Regions from separate parts of the Aquipuribacter nitratireducens genome, predicted to be linked through region 1. Evidence: predicted binding sites of a transcription regulator. Region 1 holds the regulator's gene; the other holds the start of a gene.

The links. Region 1 encodes HspR, which represses chaperone genes until heat shock. Its sites were predicted from a motif close to AAGTTGAGTCNNNNNGACTCAACTT; they were not measured.
Region 2: the regulator HspR is predicted to act here: its motif matches at 4,326-4,350, upstream of WAB14_RS18040 (Hsp20/alpha crystallin family protein).

The regions. Positions count from the first base shown of each region.
Region 1 covers NZ_JBBEOG010000004.1:158,484-165,480, forward strand. Annotated here, with positions in the region: gene dnaK (molecular chaperone DnaK) at 1-1,509, shown strand, start outside; gene WAB14_RS09430 (nucleotide exchange factor GrpE) at 1,506-2,165, shown strand; gene WAB14_RS09435 (EAL and HDOD domain-containing protein) at 2,211-3,434, shown strand; gene WAB14_RS09440 (DnaJ C-terminal domain-containing protein) at 3,482-4,540, shown strand; gene WAB14_RS09445 (heat shock protein transcriptional repressor HspR) at 4,600-4,968, shown strand; gene WAB14_RS09450 (alanine/glycine:cation symporter family protein) at 5,103-6,656, opposite strand; gene WAB14_RS09455 (HAD-IIA family hydrolase) at 6,765-6,997, opposite strand, start outside.
Region 2 covers NZ_JBBEOG010000017.1:638-7,634, reverse strand. Annotated here, with positions in the region: gene eboE (metabolite traffic protein EboE) at 1-330, shown strand, start outside; gene WAB14_RS18060 (alkaline phosphatase family protein) at 327-1,784, shown strand; gene WAB14_RS18055 (DUF3467 domain-containing protein) at 1,726-1,992, opposite strand; gene ppgK (polyphosphate--glucose phosphotransferase) at 1,989-2,795, opposite strand; gene map (type I methionyl aminopeptidase) at 2,792-3,727, opposite strand; gene WAB14_RS18040 (Hsp20/alpha crystallin family protein) at 3,772-4,266, opposite strand; gene WAB14_RS18035 (SPOR domain-containing protein) at 4,454-4,651, shown strand; gene panB (3-methyl-2-oxobutanoate hydroxymethyltransferase) at 4,668-5,501, opposite strand; gene WAB14_RS18025 (NAD+ synthase) at 5,524-6,997, opposite strand, start outside.

The DNA.
Region 1 (6,997 bases):
AACGACGCCGAGCGGCAGGCGACGAAGGAGGCCGGCGAGATCGCGGGCCTCACCGTCCTCCGCATCATCAACGAGCCCACCGCGGCGGCCCTGGCCTACGGCCTCGACAAGGGCAAGGAGGACGAGAACATCCTCGTCTTCGACCTCGGCGGCGGCACGTTCGACGTGTCCCTCCTCGAGGTCGGCAAGGACGACGACGGCTTCTCCACAATCCAGGTCCGCGCGACCTCCGGGGACAACCGCCTCGGGGGTGACGACTGGGACAACGCCGTCGTCGAGCACCTGCTCGGCAAGGTGAAGATGTCGACCGGCGTCGACCTGTCGAAGGACAAGATCGCCATGCAGCGCCTCTCGGAGGCCGCCGAGCAGGCGAAGAAGGAGCTGTCGAGCTCGACGAGCACGAGCATCTCCCTGCAGTACCTGTCGATGACGGAGAACGGGCCCGTCCACCTCGACGAGCAGCTGACGCGCGCGCAGTTCGAGCAGATGACCTCCCACCTGCTCGACCGCACGAAGGCGCCGTTCCACCAGGTCATCAAGGACGCCGGCATCAGCGTCTCGGACATCTCCCACGTCGTCCTCGTCGGCGGGTCCACCCGCATGCCGGCCGTCACCGAGGTCGTCAAGCAGCTGACGGGCGGCAAGGAGCCGAACAAGGGCGTCAACCCGGACGAGGTCGTCGCCCTCGGCGCCGCCCTCCAGGCCGGCGTCCTCAAGGGCGACCGCAAGGACGTCCTCCTCATCGACGTCACGCCGCTGTCCCTCGGCATCGAGACCAAGGGCGGGCTCATGACGAAGCTCATCGAGCGCAACACCGCGATCCCGACCAAGCGGAGCGAGGTCTTCACGACCGCCGACGACAACCAGCCGTCGGTGCTCATCCAGGTGTTCCAGGGCGAGCGCGAGCTCGCGCAGCACAACAAGCCGCTGGGCACCTTCGAGCTCACCGGCATCGCGCCGGCCCCGCGGGGCGTGCCGCAGATCGAGGTCACCTTCGACATCGACGCCAACGGCATCGTCCACGTCAACGCGAAGGACCGCGGCACGGGCAAGGAGCAGTCCATGACGATCTCCGGCGGCTCGGCGCTGCCGAAGGACGAGATCGACCGCATGGTGCGCGAGGCCGAGGAGCACGCGGAGGAGGACCGCAAGCGCCGCGAGGAGGCCGAGACCCGCAACCAGGCCGAGGGGCTCGTCTTCCAGACGGAGAAGTTCCTCGCCGACAACGCCGACACGCTCCCCGAGTCGGAGAAGGCGGAGGTCGACACGGCCCTCGCCGACCTCAAGAAGGCGCTCGAGGACCCCGCCACCCCCGTCGACGACCTCAAGGCGAAGGTGGAGAAGGTGTCGAGCACGAGCCAGGCGCTCGGCGCGGCGATGTACGCGGCCACGGCCGCCTCGGGTGAGGGGGCGCAGGGCGCGGCCGGCGACACCCCCGGTGACGCCGGTGCGGGGTCCGACGAGGACGTCGTCGACGCGGAGGTCGTCGACGAGGACGAGAGCAAGTGACCGGTCAGCCCGAGGACAGCGTGAGCCAGCCCGGCAGCGACGTCCCCGCACCCGCCGGCGACGACCTCGCCGCGGCGGCGGAGGCCGTCGACCAGCAGGAGGCCGTAGGGACCGACCACCCGGGACCCGACGAGTCCGTGGCCGCCGCCGACGAGGCGGCGGCCCGGGCCGAGGGCGGGCTGCCGCCGGTCGACGGCCCGGAGCGGCCGGCCGGGGAGGGGTCGGACCCGCTCGGTGAGGCGCTCGCCCTCGCCGACGCGCGGTTGCAGGACCTCCAGCGGGAGCGGGCGGACTTCGTCAACTACCGCCGGCGCGTCGAGCGCGACCGGGAGCAGGCGGGGCAGGAGGCGCGCGCCGCCGTCCTCGCCGCGCTCCTGCCCGTCCTCGACGACGTCGAGGGCGCCCGGCAGCACGGCGACCTCACGGGTCCCTTCGCGGCGGTGGCGGACAAGCTGACCGCCACGCTGCAGCGGCTCGGTCTCGAGGCGTTCGGGGAGGCCGGCGAGCCGTTCGACCCCTCGCTCCACGAGGCGCTGCTGCAGGACGGGCAGACCGAGGTAGACGTGCCGACGTGCACCCAGGTGCTCCAGCGGGGCTACCGAACGGGTGAACGTGTCCTGCGCCCCGCCCGTGTGGCGGTGGCGACCCCCGCCTGAGGGTCAAGTCGGGCACGGGCGGTGCCGAACGAGGACCGTGTGACGGTGAGCACCAGCAGCCTCCACACGGTCCTCGTGGGCCGTCAGGGCATCCATGAGCTCGTCGGCGGGATCGCCGGTGGGCTGGTCGGCTACGAGCTGCTGTTCCGGCAGCTCCCCATCGAGTCGCTGCAGGACGAGCAGGACCACGAGGCGGCGACGGCCCAGGTGCTGAGCGCCGTCTTCGGCGACTTCGGGGTCGACGACATCTCGGGCCGGCTGCCCCTCTACGTCAACGCGCCGCGCGGCTACGTGGTCGGCGACGTCCCGCTGCCCGACGTGCCGGACCGGGTCGTCGTCGAGGTCCTCGAGCACGTGGGTGTCGACGCCGAGGTCCTCGAGGGCGTCGAGCGGCTGCGCGCCCAGGGCTACCGGGTCGCGATCGACGACTGGGACGGCGACGCCCGCCGCGAGCCGCTCCTGCGGGTCGCCGACGTCGTGAAGATCGACCTGTCCCGCCTCGGCCAGGCCGCCCTCCACCAGGTCGTCGAACAGGCCCGAGCCGTGGCACCGCACGCGCAGGTCCTCGTCGAGCGGGTCGAGACCGAGCTCGACCTCGAGCTCGCGGCCGCGGCCGGCGCCGACCTGGTCCAGGGCTTCTTCCTCGACCGTCCCCGCACCGTCGCGACGTCGACGCTCACGCCGTCCGAGGTCGCGTGCGTCCGGCTCCTCGCCGCGCTGGCCGCGGAGGCGGAGGCGTCCGAGGTCGAGGCGCTCGTGTCCTCCGACCCGGGCCTGGCCCTGCGGGTGCTGCGGACGGCGAGCAGCCCCGCCGGTGTCGGGCGCCCCGTCCGCTCGGTCCTGCAGGCCGTCGTCCTGCTCGGGCCCCGCATCCTCAGCGCGTGGGTCGTGCTCATGGTGCTCGGCGGGTCGCGCAAGGTCCCCCGCGAGCACGTCGTCACGATGCTCGCCCGTGCGGGCGCGTGCGGCCGGCTCGAGCCGGAGCACCGCGACGTCGCCTACACGGCGGGGCTGCTGTCGGCGGTCTCCGAGGTGCTCGGCAGCGACCCCGCCGAGACGCTGCGCTCCAGCGGCGTCGACGAGGCCGTCCAGGCCGCCGTCCTCCACGGCGAGGGTCCGGTGGGCTCCGCGCTGCGCGCGGTCGTCGGGCACGAGCGCGGCGCGCCCGCCGTCGTCATGTCGAACGGGTACACGCCGTTCGAGGTGTCGATGGCGTACCTGGCGGCGCTCAGGGAGGCGGCTCGCACCGCCTCGGCCGTCGACGGCTGAGCCAAACTTGACACGACCCGACTCAGGGTTGCACCCTGGTCCGCACCATGACGGGACAGGACTGGCTGGAGAAGGACTTCTACGCGGTCCTCGGCGTGCCCAAGGACGCCGACGCCGCCGCGGTGAAGAAGGCGTACCGCGCGCTCGCCCGCAAGCACCACCCGGACGCCAACGCCGGTGACGCCGCCGCGGAGCAGCGGTTCAAGGACATCGGCGAGGCGTACTCGGTCCTGTCCGACCCCGAGAAGCGCCAGCAGTACGACGCCGTGCGGGCGATGCGCTCCGGTGCCCGCTTCACCGCGGGGAGCGGGGCGGGCCCCGGCGGCGCCGGCTTCGAGGACCTGTTCGGCGGCATGTTCGGCGGGGCGCCCCGCGGCGGCTACGGCACCCGCACGAGCGGCCGCCGCAGCAGCCAGGGCTCGCAGGAGTTCGACGACCTCCTCGCCGACCTCCTCGGCGGGCAGGCCGGGTTCGGGGGCGCGCCCGGCGGCGGGCCGACCGGCGGCTTCCCCGGTGCCACCCGCGGCCCCGTCAAGGGCGCCGACCTCACGGCCACCGCCCGGGTGACGCTCGCGCGCGCCCTGCTCGGGGCCGAGGTCGACGTCCAGGTCGCCGACCCCGGCGCCGGTCCGCGCACCGTCCACGTCCGCCTGCCCGCCGGGGTGAAGGACGGGCAGAAGGTCCGCGTGCGCGGCAAGGGCGCCACCGGGTCGGCGGGCCGGGGCGACCTGCTCGTGACGGTCCGCGTCGAGTCGCACGAGGTCTTCTCCTGGGACGGTGCCGCCCTGCGCGTGAACGTGCCTGTCACCTTCGCCGAGGCCGCCCTCGGGGCGACCGTGCAGGTCCCGACGCTCGAGGGCGTCGCCCGGCTCAAGGTGCCCGCCGGCACCCCGTCCGGGCGGACGTTCCGGCTCAAGGGCCGCGGCCCCGCCGTCAAGGGCGCTCCCACCGACCTGCTCGCGACCGTCACCGTCGTCGTGCCGCAGAAGCTGAGCGGCGAGGCGCGTGCGGCGGTCGAGACGCTGCGCCGGGCCGACGAGGGCGCGGACCCGCGCGCCGACCTGCTCGCCGCGGCGGAGTCCCTGCGCCAGGAGGTGGCGTCGTGAGCGAGGCGAGGACCGTCCGCCGGGCCTACGTCATCTCCGTCGCGGCCGACCTCGCCGGCATGCACCCGCAGACGCTGCGCCAGTACGACCGCGAGGGGCTCGTCACCCCGACCCGCACCCGCGGCGGCGGCCGGCGCTACACCGACGACGACGTCGAGCGCCTCCGCGAGGTCCAGCGCCTGTCGCAGCAGGAGGGCGTCAACCTCGCCGGTATCCGCCGCATCCTCGAGCTCGAGGCGGAGGTCCGCCGGCTGAAGGACGAGCTGGCCGCCGCGCGCGACGACCTGCGCCGCACCCGCGAGGCCGCCGACCGGGTGTTCGCCGCCGGGGCCGCCGGGGACATCGTCGCGATGCCGCCCGGCCGCCGCCCCCGCCGCCGCGAGGTGTCGACGGCGCTCGTGGTCTGGCGCCCGCAGTCCCGCGCCTGACCCGCCCCGCCGTCTGTCTGCGTTTTTGCCGACTTCTGGCGCGTAGGTCTGCGTTTGTGTCGACGGTTGGCGCGTAGGTCTGCGTTTGTGTCGACGGTTGGCGCGTAGGTCTGCGTTCTTGCCGACGTGGGCGGTCAGGCGGTGGGCTCGCGCTCCGCGATCGGAACGATCTCGCCCGCCCGACGCGCCGCGGTGTAGTCGCGCAGCATCTGCCGCACCTCGGGGAACAGCAGGTAGAGCCCGAGGATGTTGACGAGCGCGCAGATGAAGAGCATCGCGTCGGCGAAGCTCAGCACCGCGGAGAACGTCAGCACCGTGCCGATGACGGTGAAGACGCAGTAGAGGAGCTTGAAGGTGAGCTCGCTGCCGGGCGTGCGGCCGAACAGCGTCGTCCACGCCTTCAGCGTGTAGTACGACCACGTGATGAGGGTCGAGAACGCGAACAGCGCGACCGCGATCGCGAGCACGACGGGGAACCACGGGATGACGGTCGCGAAGGCGTCGGAGGTGAGGACGACGCCGTCGGGGCTCGGGCTCTCACCGGCCGCGTAGGCGTCCCGCGCGTCGAGCCACGACTGGGGCGACGCCACGACGATCGTGACGGCCGTCATCGTGCAGATGATGACGGTGTCGATGAACGGCTCGAGCAGGGCGACGTAGCCCTCGGTCACCGGGTGACGGGTCTTGACCGCCGAGTGCGCGATGGCCGCGGACCCGAGCCCGGCCTCGTTGGAGAAGGCCGCGCGCTGGAAGCCGACGACCATCACGCCGATGATCCCTCCCGCGACCCCCTCGGGGTCGAAGGCGCCGTCGACGATCGCGGCGAACGCCCCCGGCACCGCGGTCGCGTTGAACGCGAGGACCGTGAGGCACGCGAGCACGTAGACGATCGCCATCGCGGGGACCAGCCGGCTCGTGACCTTCGCGATCGACTGGATGCCGCCGATGATGACGGCGCCGACGAGCGTCGCGAGCACCAGACCGAAGATCAGCGACGCGCCGCCGGAGCCGAGCGGGCCGTCCGCGCCGCCGGTGACGTTCTCCGCCTGCGCGAAGGTCTGGTTGGCCTGGAACATGTTCCCGCCGGCGAGGCCGAAGGCGAGGATCGCGACCGCGTAGACGGCGACGAGGACCTTGGCCAGGCCGGGCACCTTGAGCTTGCGGAAGGCGACGGCGAGGTAGCGGAACGGACCGCCGGTCACCGTGCCGTCCGGGTGCTCCTCGCGGAAGGCCACCCCGAGCGTGCACTCGACGAACTTCGTCGCCATGCCGAGCAGGCCGGCGACGATCATCCAGAACGTCGCGCCCGGCCCGCCGATCGACACCGCGACCGCGACGCCGGCGATGTTGCCGAGGCCGACGGTCCCCGACACCGCCGCGGTCAGCGCCTGGAAGTGCGTGACCTCACCGGGCGCCGTGGGGTCGTCGTACTTCCCGCGGGCGAGGGCGGTCGCGTGGGCGAAGCCGCGGATCTGGATGAACTTGTAGCCGATGGTGAAGACGACCGCGCCGATGATGAGCCACGACACGATCCACGGGAACGAGATCTCCCCGAACGTGACGGGCGCGAAGATGACGGCGCTGACGGCGTCGGACACCGGTGTGAAGGCGCCGTCGATGGCGTTCTCCACCCGCTCGATCGGACCGGTCGTGGCGCTCGTCGCCAGCAGCGGCAGGCTCGCGGACATCTGGGCTCCCTCGGGTCGGGACCCGGGCGCCGGTGCCCGGGAGCAGCGGGACCTGCCCGACCGTAGTGACCCCGCGCCGACCGGGCCACCCCGGCGCGCGGCCCGGGCTCACACGATGTCGACGAGGTCGGCGACGGACTCCCGCACGAGCGTGGGCCGGTACGGGTAGCGGCCGAGCTCCTTCTCGTGGGTGGACCCGGACAGCACGAGGACGGTGCGGAGGCCCGCCTCCATGCCGGCGACGACGTCGGTGTCCATCCGGTCGCCGACCATCGTCGTGGTCTCCGAGTGCGCCCCGATGAGGTTCATGGCGTAGCGGAACATCACGGGGTTCGGCTTGC
Region 2 (6,997 bases), on a different contig from region 1:
GACGCCGTCGACGACGTGCCCGACGCCCTGCGGTGCCTGCCGGGGGAGGGGCTGTGGCGCTGCCACGTCCACGCTCCCCTCCACGCTCGCTGGGACGGACCCGCCCGCCCCCTCACGGGACCGCTCGAGACGGCCCTCGACACCCTCGTCGTCGGCTCCGCTCCGCCCGTCCGCGTCGACGTCGTCGAGGTCGAGACCTACACGTGGTCGGTGCTGCCCGCCGAGCACCGCGTCGCCGCCGGCGGCACCCGCCTCGCGGACGGCGTGGCCGCCGAGCTCGCGTGGGTCCGTGACCGGCTCACCTGCCCTACCGCGACGGAGGTCGCATGACTCCCACCCCCGTGCTCCTGCTCGACGTCGTCGGCCTCACCCCGCGGGCGCTCACCGACATGCCGCGCCTGCGGCAGGTCGCCGACGCGGGGTTCTCGGCCCCGCTCGGCACCGTGCTGCCCGCCGTCACGTGCAGCGCGCAGTCGACGTTCCTCACGGGTCTGCCGCCGGCGGAGCACGGGGCCGTGGGGAACGGCTGGTACTTCCGCGACCTCGGGGAGGTGCACCTGTGGCGCCAGCACAACCGGCTCGTCGGCGGGGAGAAGGTGTGGGAGACCGCCCGACGGCACGTGCCGGGCTACCGCGCCGTCAACGTGTGCTGGTGGTACGCGATGGGGATGAGCACCGACGTCACGGTGACGCCACGGCCGATCTACCACGCGGACGGCCGCAAGTCGCCGGACTGCTACGTGCGCCCGCCCGCGCTCCACGACGAGCTCGTCGCGGAGCTCGGCGAGTTCCCCCTCTTCACGTACTGGGGGCCCACCGCGTCGATCGAGTCGACCCGCTGGATCGTGGGGGCGACCCGGGGGCTCATGCCGGGCGCCGACCTCACGATGGCCTACGTGCCGCACCTCGACTACGACCTGCAGCGCCACGGGCCCCGGTCCCGGCAGGCGCGCCGCGCGGCCGCCGACCTCGACGCCGCGCTCGCCCCGCTCCTCGACGACGCCCGCGACCAGGGCGTCACGGTCGTCGCGCTGTCGGAGTACGGCATCACCGAGGTGTCCCGGCCCGTCGACGTCAACCGCGTGCTGCGCCGTGAGGGCCTGCTCGAGGTCCACACCCAGGCGGGCATGGAGTACCTGGACCCGTGGACCTCCCGGGCGTTCGCCGTCGCCGACCACCAGGTCGCACACGTCTACGTCCGCGACGCCGACGACGTCGAGCGGGTCGCCGCGCTCCTGCGCGAGGTGCCGGGCGTCGAGCAGGTGCTCGACGGCCCGGGGAAGCGGGCGGCGGGCCTGGACCACGAGCGGGCCGGGGAGCTCGTGCTCGTCGCGGAGCCGGACGCGTGGTTCACGTACTACTACTGGCTCGACGACGCCCGCGCCCCCGACTTCGCTCGGGGCGTCGAGATCCACCGCAAGCCCGGCTACGACCCGGCGGAGCTCTTCTTCGACCCCGCCGACCGGACCGCGAAGGCACGGGCGGGCCTGCAGCTGGTCCGCAAGAAGCTGGGGCTGCGGTACGCGATGGACGTCGTGCCGCTGGACCCGCGGTGGGTCCGGGGCAGCCACGGTCGCCTGCCGGACGCGACCGGTGGAGCCGACGACGCGCCGCTCCTGCTGTGCAGCGACCCGGCGCTGGCCCGGGAGCGGGTCGAGGCGACCGAGGTGCGCGACCTCGTCCTCGCGGCAGGCGGCCTCCCGCCGGTCGGCGGCGGTTCGACCGTCAGCCTCGCTGCTGGTCGGACTCCCACGCCGTCAGTGACCGCTCGAGCGCCTTCATGATCTCGAAGACCTGGCTCGGCGGGATCCGGACACGGGACACGACCCGCGCGGTGGTCCCGTCCGGGCCGGGCGGGGCGAGGAGCGCGGCGAAGTCGAGGGTGAAGATGTCCTTGCCGTGCCACACCCGCACGAAGTCGGCGTAGTGCCCGCCGGCGAGCTCGTCCGGCAGCGTCACGCGGATCTGGGGCACGCTCGGCTGGTCGCTCATGCGACGTCCCGCGCCGGGGTGTCGTCGGTACGGCCGCCGGTGTCGAGCTCGGCGGCCATGACGGCCGCCCCGATGATGCCTGCCTCGTTGCGCAGCTCCGCCGGCACGAGCGGCGTGCGCAGCTCCAGCAGCGGCAGGAACTTGTCGTGCTTCTTGCTCACCCCGCCGCCGACGATGATGAGGTCCGGCTGGAGCAGCAGCTCGAGGAGGGCGTAGTAGCGCTGGAGCCGCCTGGCCCAGTCCTTCCACGACAGGTCCTCGCGCTCGCGGGCGCTGTCGGCCGCGCCCTTCTCGGCGTCCTCGCCGTCGATCTCGAGGTGACCGAACTCGGTGTTCGGCACGAGCCGGCCGTCGACGAACAGGGCGCTGCCGATACCCGTGCCGAGCGTCGTGACGACGATCGTGCCCTCGACGTCGCGGCCCGCGCCGAAGCGCACCTCCGCGAGACCGGCGACGTCGGCGTCGTTGGCGACGACGGCCGGGCGCCCGAGCGCCTCGGTGAGCAGCCGCGCGGCGGGCGCGTCGACCCAGTCGTCGTGGACGTTCGCGGCCGTCCGGGTGACGCCGTGCTGCACGACGGCGGGGAACCCGACGCCGACCGTCGGGCCGGTCGTCGGCTCCGGGCCGGCGGCGAGGACCTGCTGGACCACGGACGCCGCGACCTCGGCGACGTCGCCCGGTCGCGCGCCCTTCGGGGTCTTCTCCCGCACCCGGTCGGCCGCGAGCTCGCCGGCGTCGACGTCGACGACCGCGGCCTTGATGCCGGACCCGCCGATGTCGACGCCGAGCGCGTACCGGCTCACAGCAGGCCTCCCGGGGCGTCGCCGTCGGTCGGGACCGTGAGGATCTCCGGGCCCGACTCCGTGATGAGGACGGTGTGCTCGAACTGGGCGCTCCACGAGCCGTCGACCGTCACCGCCGTCCACCCGTCGTCCCACAGGACGTGCTGGGAGGCACCGAGGGTGAGCATCGGCTCGACGGTGAACGTCATGCCGGGCTCGATGAGCGTGTCGTAGTCGGGGGCGGCGTCGTAGTGCGGCACGACGATCCCGGAGTGGAAGGCCTCGCCGATGCCGTGGCCGGTGAACGCGGCGACGTCGCCGTACCCGAACCGGTCGGCGTACTTCTCGATGACCCGGCCGATGACGTTGAGCCGCCGCCCGGGCAGCGCGGCGCGGATGCCGCGCAGCGTCGCCTCGCGGGTGCGCTCGACGAGCAGCCGCACGTCCTCGCTGACGGCGTCGTCGCCGCCGACGAGGAAGGTCGCGTTGGTGTCGCCGTGGACCGCGATCCCGTTCGTCACGAGGTAGGCGGTGATGTCGACGTTGACGATGTCGCCGGCCGTCAGGGCGGTGTCGTCGGGGATGCCGTGGCAGATGACCTCGTTGACCGACGTGCACAGCGACTTCGGGAACGGCGGGGCGCCGTGGCCCGGGTAGCCGAGGGTCGAGGGGTACGCGCCGCGCGAGACGAGGTACTCGTGGCCGACCTCGTCGAGCTCCTCGGTGGTGACACCGGGCGCGACGGCCCGACCGACGGCCTGCAGCGCGTCGGCCGCCAGCCGGCAGGCCTCGCGCATGGCCGCGACGGTCGCCGCGTCCTTGATCTCACCGCCGGTCCAGCGCGCCGCTCGCGGCCGGTCGACGTACTCGGGGCGTCGGATCTGCGGGGGGACGGGGCGTCGCGCGCTCACCCTGCCCGGCCGCACCGGGGCCCGCTCGGTGCTCGTCGGCATGCGGCGAGTCTAGGCGGGCGGTGCGGCCGGGCAGGTCCTCGCGCTCAGGAGCGCTGCTCGTCGCCGCGCTCGTGGGTGCCTTCGCTGCTCTCGCCGGACACGATCGAGTGCTGCTCCCCGGTGTCACGCGCGCCGGCGAACGACACCTGCACGGTGCGGCCGGGGGCGCGTGTGCCGGCCTCGACCTCGAGGACGCCGTCCTCGAAGCGCGCCGTCACGGAGTCGGCGTCGAGGTTGAGCCCGGTGCGGAACACCCGCCGCACCTGCCCGGTGCTGCGCTCGGCGGCGAGCACCTTGTGGCGGCGCTGGAGCTCGACGGGGGAGCGGAGCGCCTCCACGACGAGCGCGTCACCGGCGACGCGGACGGACAGCGAGTCGCGGTCCACGCCCGGCAGGTCGAAGCGGGCGGTGAGCCGGCCCGAGTCGACGTCGAGCGCGGCGTCGACGGCACCGAAGCCCACCGGTGCACCGCCCATGCCCCGGGTCATGTCCTCGAAGACCCGGTCGATGTCGGTGAAGAAGGAACGGCCGACGGCCATGGCAGACCTCCTGCGGAGAACGAGGTCCCGGCCCCTCCGGGACCACGCAGTGAGGATAGGACTTGAGCGGCTCTCGCTCAAGTCCGACTTGCGTCGGGTCCGCTCAATGTTCTGACCAGCGCTCCGCCTTCCCGACAGGACAGTCGACCTCTGGCCCGGACGTCGGCAGGAACGCAGACTTGGGGGCATGAGCGACGACGGTGAGCGCGAGTTCTGGTTCAACACCCGGACCAAGCAGGTGGAGGAGGGGCGTCAGTCCCACTACACCGACCTCATCGGGCCGTACCCCACGCGCGAGGCCGCCGCTGCCGCACTGGAGACGGCCGCGGCGCGCAACGAGCGGTGGGACGAGGAGGACGAGCGCTGGGAGCGCGGCGGACGCTGAGCCCGCGGGTCCCCGCTCAGGCGTCGAAGGCGTGCTCCGGGCCGGGGAAGACCCCCGACTCGACGTCGGCGGCGTACGCCTCGGCGGCCCCTCGCAGCTGCTCGCGCAGGTCGGCGTAGCGCTTGACGAACCGGTACCGCCGGTCGTCGTTGAGGCCCGCCATGTCCTGCCAGACGAGGACCTGGGCGTCGAGGTCCGGACCGGAGCCGATGCCGATGGTGGGGATGTCGACGGCGTCCTGCACCCGTCGCGCGACGGGGAGCGTCACCATCTCGACGACCATCGAGAACGCCCCGGCGGCGGCGATCGCACGCGCGTCCTCGACGACCTGGTCAGCGGCCTCCCCGCGGCCCGCGACCCGGTAGCCGCCGATGGCGTGCTCCGCCTGCGCGGTGAACCCGATGTGCCCCATGACGGGGATGCCGGCCGTCACGATCGCCTCGACCCGGCCCGCGCGCCGCGCCCCGCCCTCGAGCTTCACGGCGTTGGCGCCCGCCTTCATCAGCCGGACGGCGCTGTCGACGGCCTGGGCGTCGGAGGACTCGAACGAGCCGAAGGGCAGGTCCGCGACGACGAGCGGGCGGTGGGTGGCGCGGGCCACCGCGCCGACGAGCGGCAGCAGCTCCTCCATCGTCACGGGGATGGAGGTGTCGTAGCCGTAGACGACCCCGGCGGCCGAGTCGCCGACCAGCAGCACGGGGATGCCCGCCTCCTCCAGCACGCGTGCCGTCATGGCGTCGTAGGCGGTGAGCATCGCCCAGCGCCGGCCCTCGGCCTTCCACCGCTGCAGGTGGAGGGTGCGCACCTGCCGCGGCTGGTGCGGGGGACGGTCGGCGGCGGGGGCGTCCATGGTCGGCAATGCTGGCAGAGCCTCAGCTGCGCTCCTGCCAGCGGGTCGTGACGGGCAGGCGACGGTCCCGGCCGAACGCCTTCGGGCTGATCTTCGGGCCCGGCGGGTACTGCCGGCGCTTCCACTCGGCGCGGTCGACGAGGCGGACGACGTGGTCGACGACCTCGGCGTCCGCGCCCCGCGCGACGAGGGCCTCGCGCCCGAGGTCGCCGACGACGTAGCCGTCGACGAGCTCGTCGAGCAGCTCGTAGTCCGGCAGGGAGTCGCTGTCGAGCTGTCCCGGCGCGAGCTCGGCCGAGGGCGGCTTCTCGATGCTCGCCTCGGGCACCGGCGGCACCTCGCCCCGGGCGGTCGCCTGCTCGTTCCGCCAGCGCGCGAGCCGCCACACGAGCGTCTTCGGGACGTCCTTGATGGGCGCGAAGCCGCCGACCGCGTCCCCGTAGATCGTGGAGTAGCCCGTGGCGAGCTCGCTCTTGTTGCCGGGGGCGAGCACGAGGTGGCCCTCGGCGTTGCTCAGCGCCATGAGGACGACCCCCCGGACGCGGGACTGCACGTTCTCCTCCGCGAGCCCCGTGAGATCGAGCCCGCCGACGAACGGCTCGACCATGTCGGCGATGGCGACGACCCGGTGCCGGGTGCCCTGGCGGCGGGCGAGCTCGGCGGCGTCGTCGAGGGAGTGCTGCGAGGAGTACCGGCTCGGCAGCGACACCGTGTGGACGGCGTCGGCGCCGAGCGCGTCGACCGCGAGGGTGGCGACGAGGGCGGAGTCGATCCCGCCGGACAGCCCCAGCACGACGGAGCGGAACCCGTTCTTCGTCGCGTACGCCCGCAGGCCGAGGACGAGGGCGCGGTAGACCTCCTCGCACTCCGGCAGGGGTGGTGCGGGCGGGGGGACGAGCGGCCGTGCGTCGCCGGGCCGGGGGTCGCCCGCCCGCAGCGTCACCCGGTCGTAGAGCCGACCGGGCCCGGCCTCGTCGGCGCCCGACGGGAGGTCGAGGTCGAGGACGAGGAGGTGCTCGACGAACTGCGGCGCCCGCGTGACCAGGGTCCCGTCGGCGCCGACGACCATCGAGTCGCCGTCGAAGACGAGCTCGTCCTGCCCGCCGACGGCGTTGACGTACGCGACCGCGCAGCCGGTCTCGACCGCACGCGACCGGCACAGCTCGTAGCGGACGTCGTCCTTGCCCCGCTCGTACGGGCTCGCGTTGAGCACGAGCACGAGACCCGGGTCGTGCTCCGCGGCGGCCAGCTGCGCGGTGACACCGCCGTCGCGCCACAGGTCCTCGCAGACGAGCAGGGCGACGTCGACACCGCGGACGTTCACCCGCTGCCCGTGCGTGCCGGGCACGAAGATGCGGCGCTCGTCGAAGACGCCGTAGTTCGGCAGGTGGTTCTTCGCGTAGCGGGCGACCACCTCGCCGCGGTGGAGGACCGCCGCGCAGTTCTGGCTCGCGAGCGGTGGCCGCCCGGTTCGGTTGGGGTCCTGGCCGGCGGCG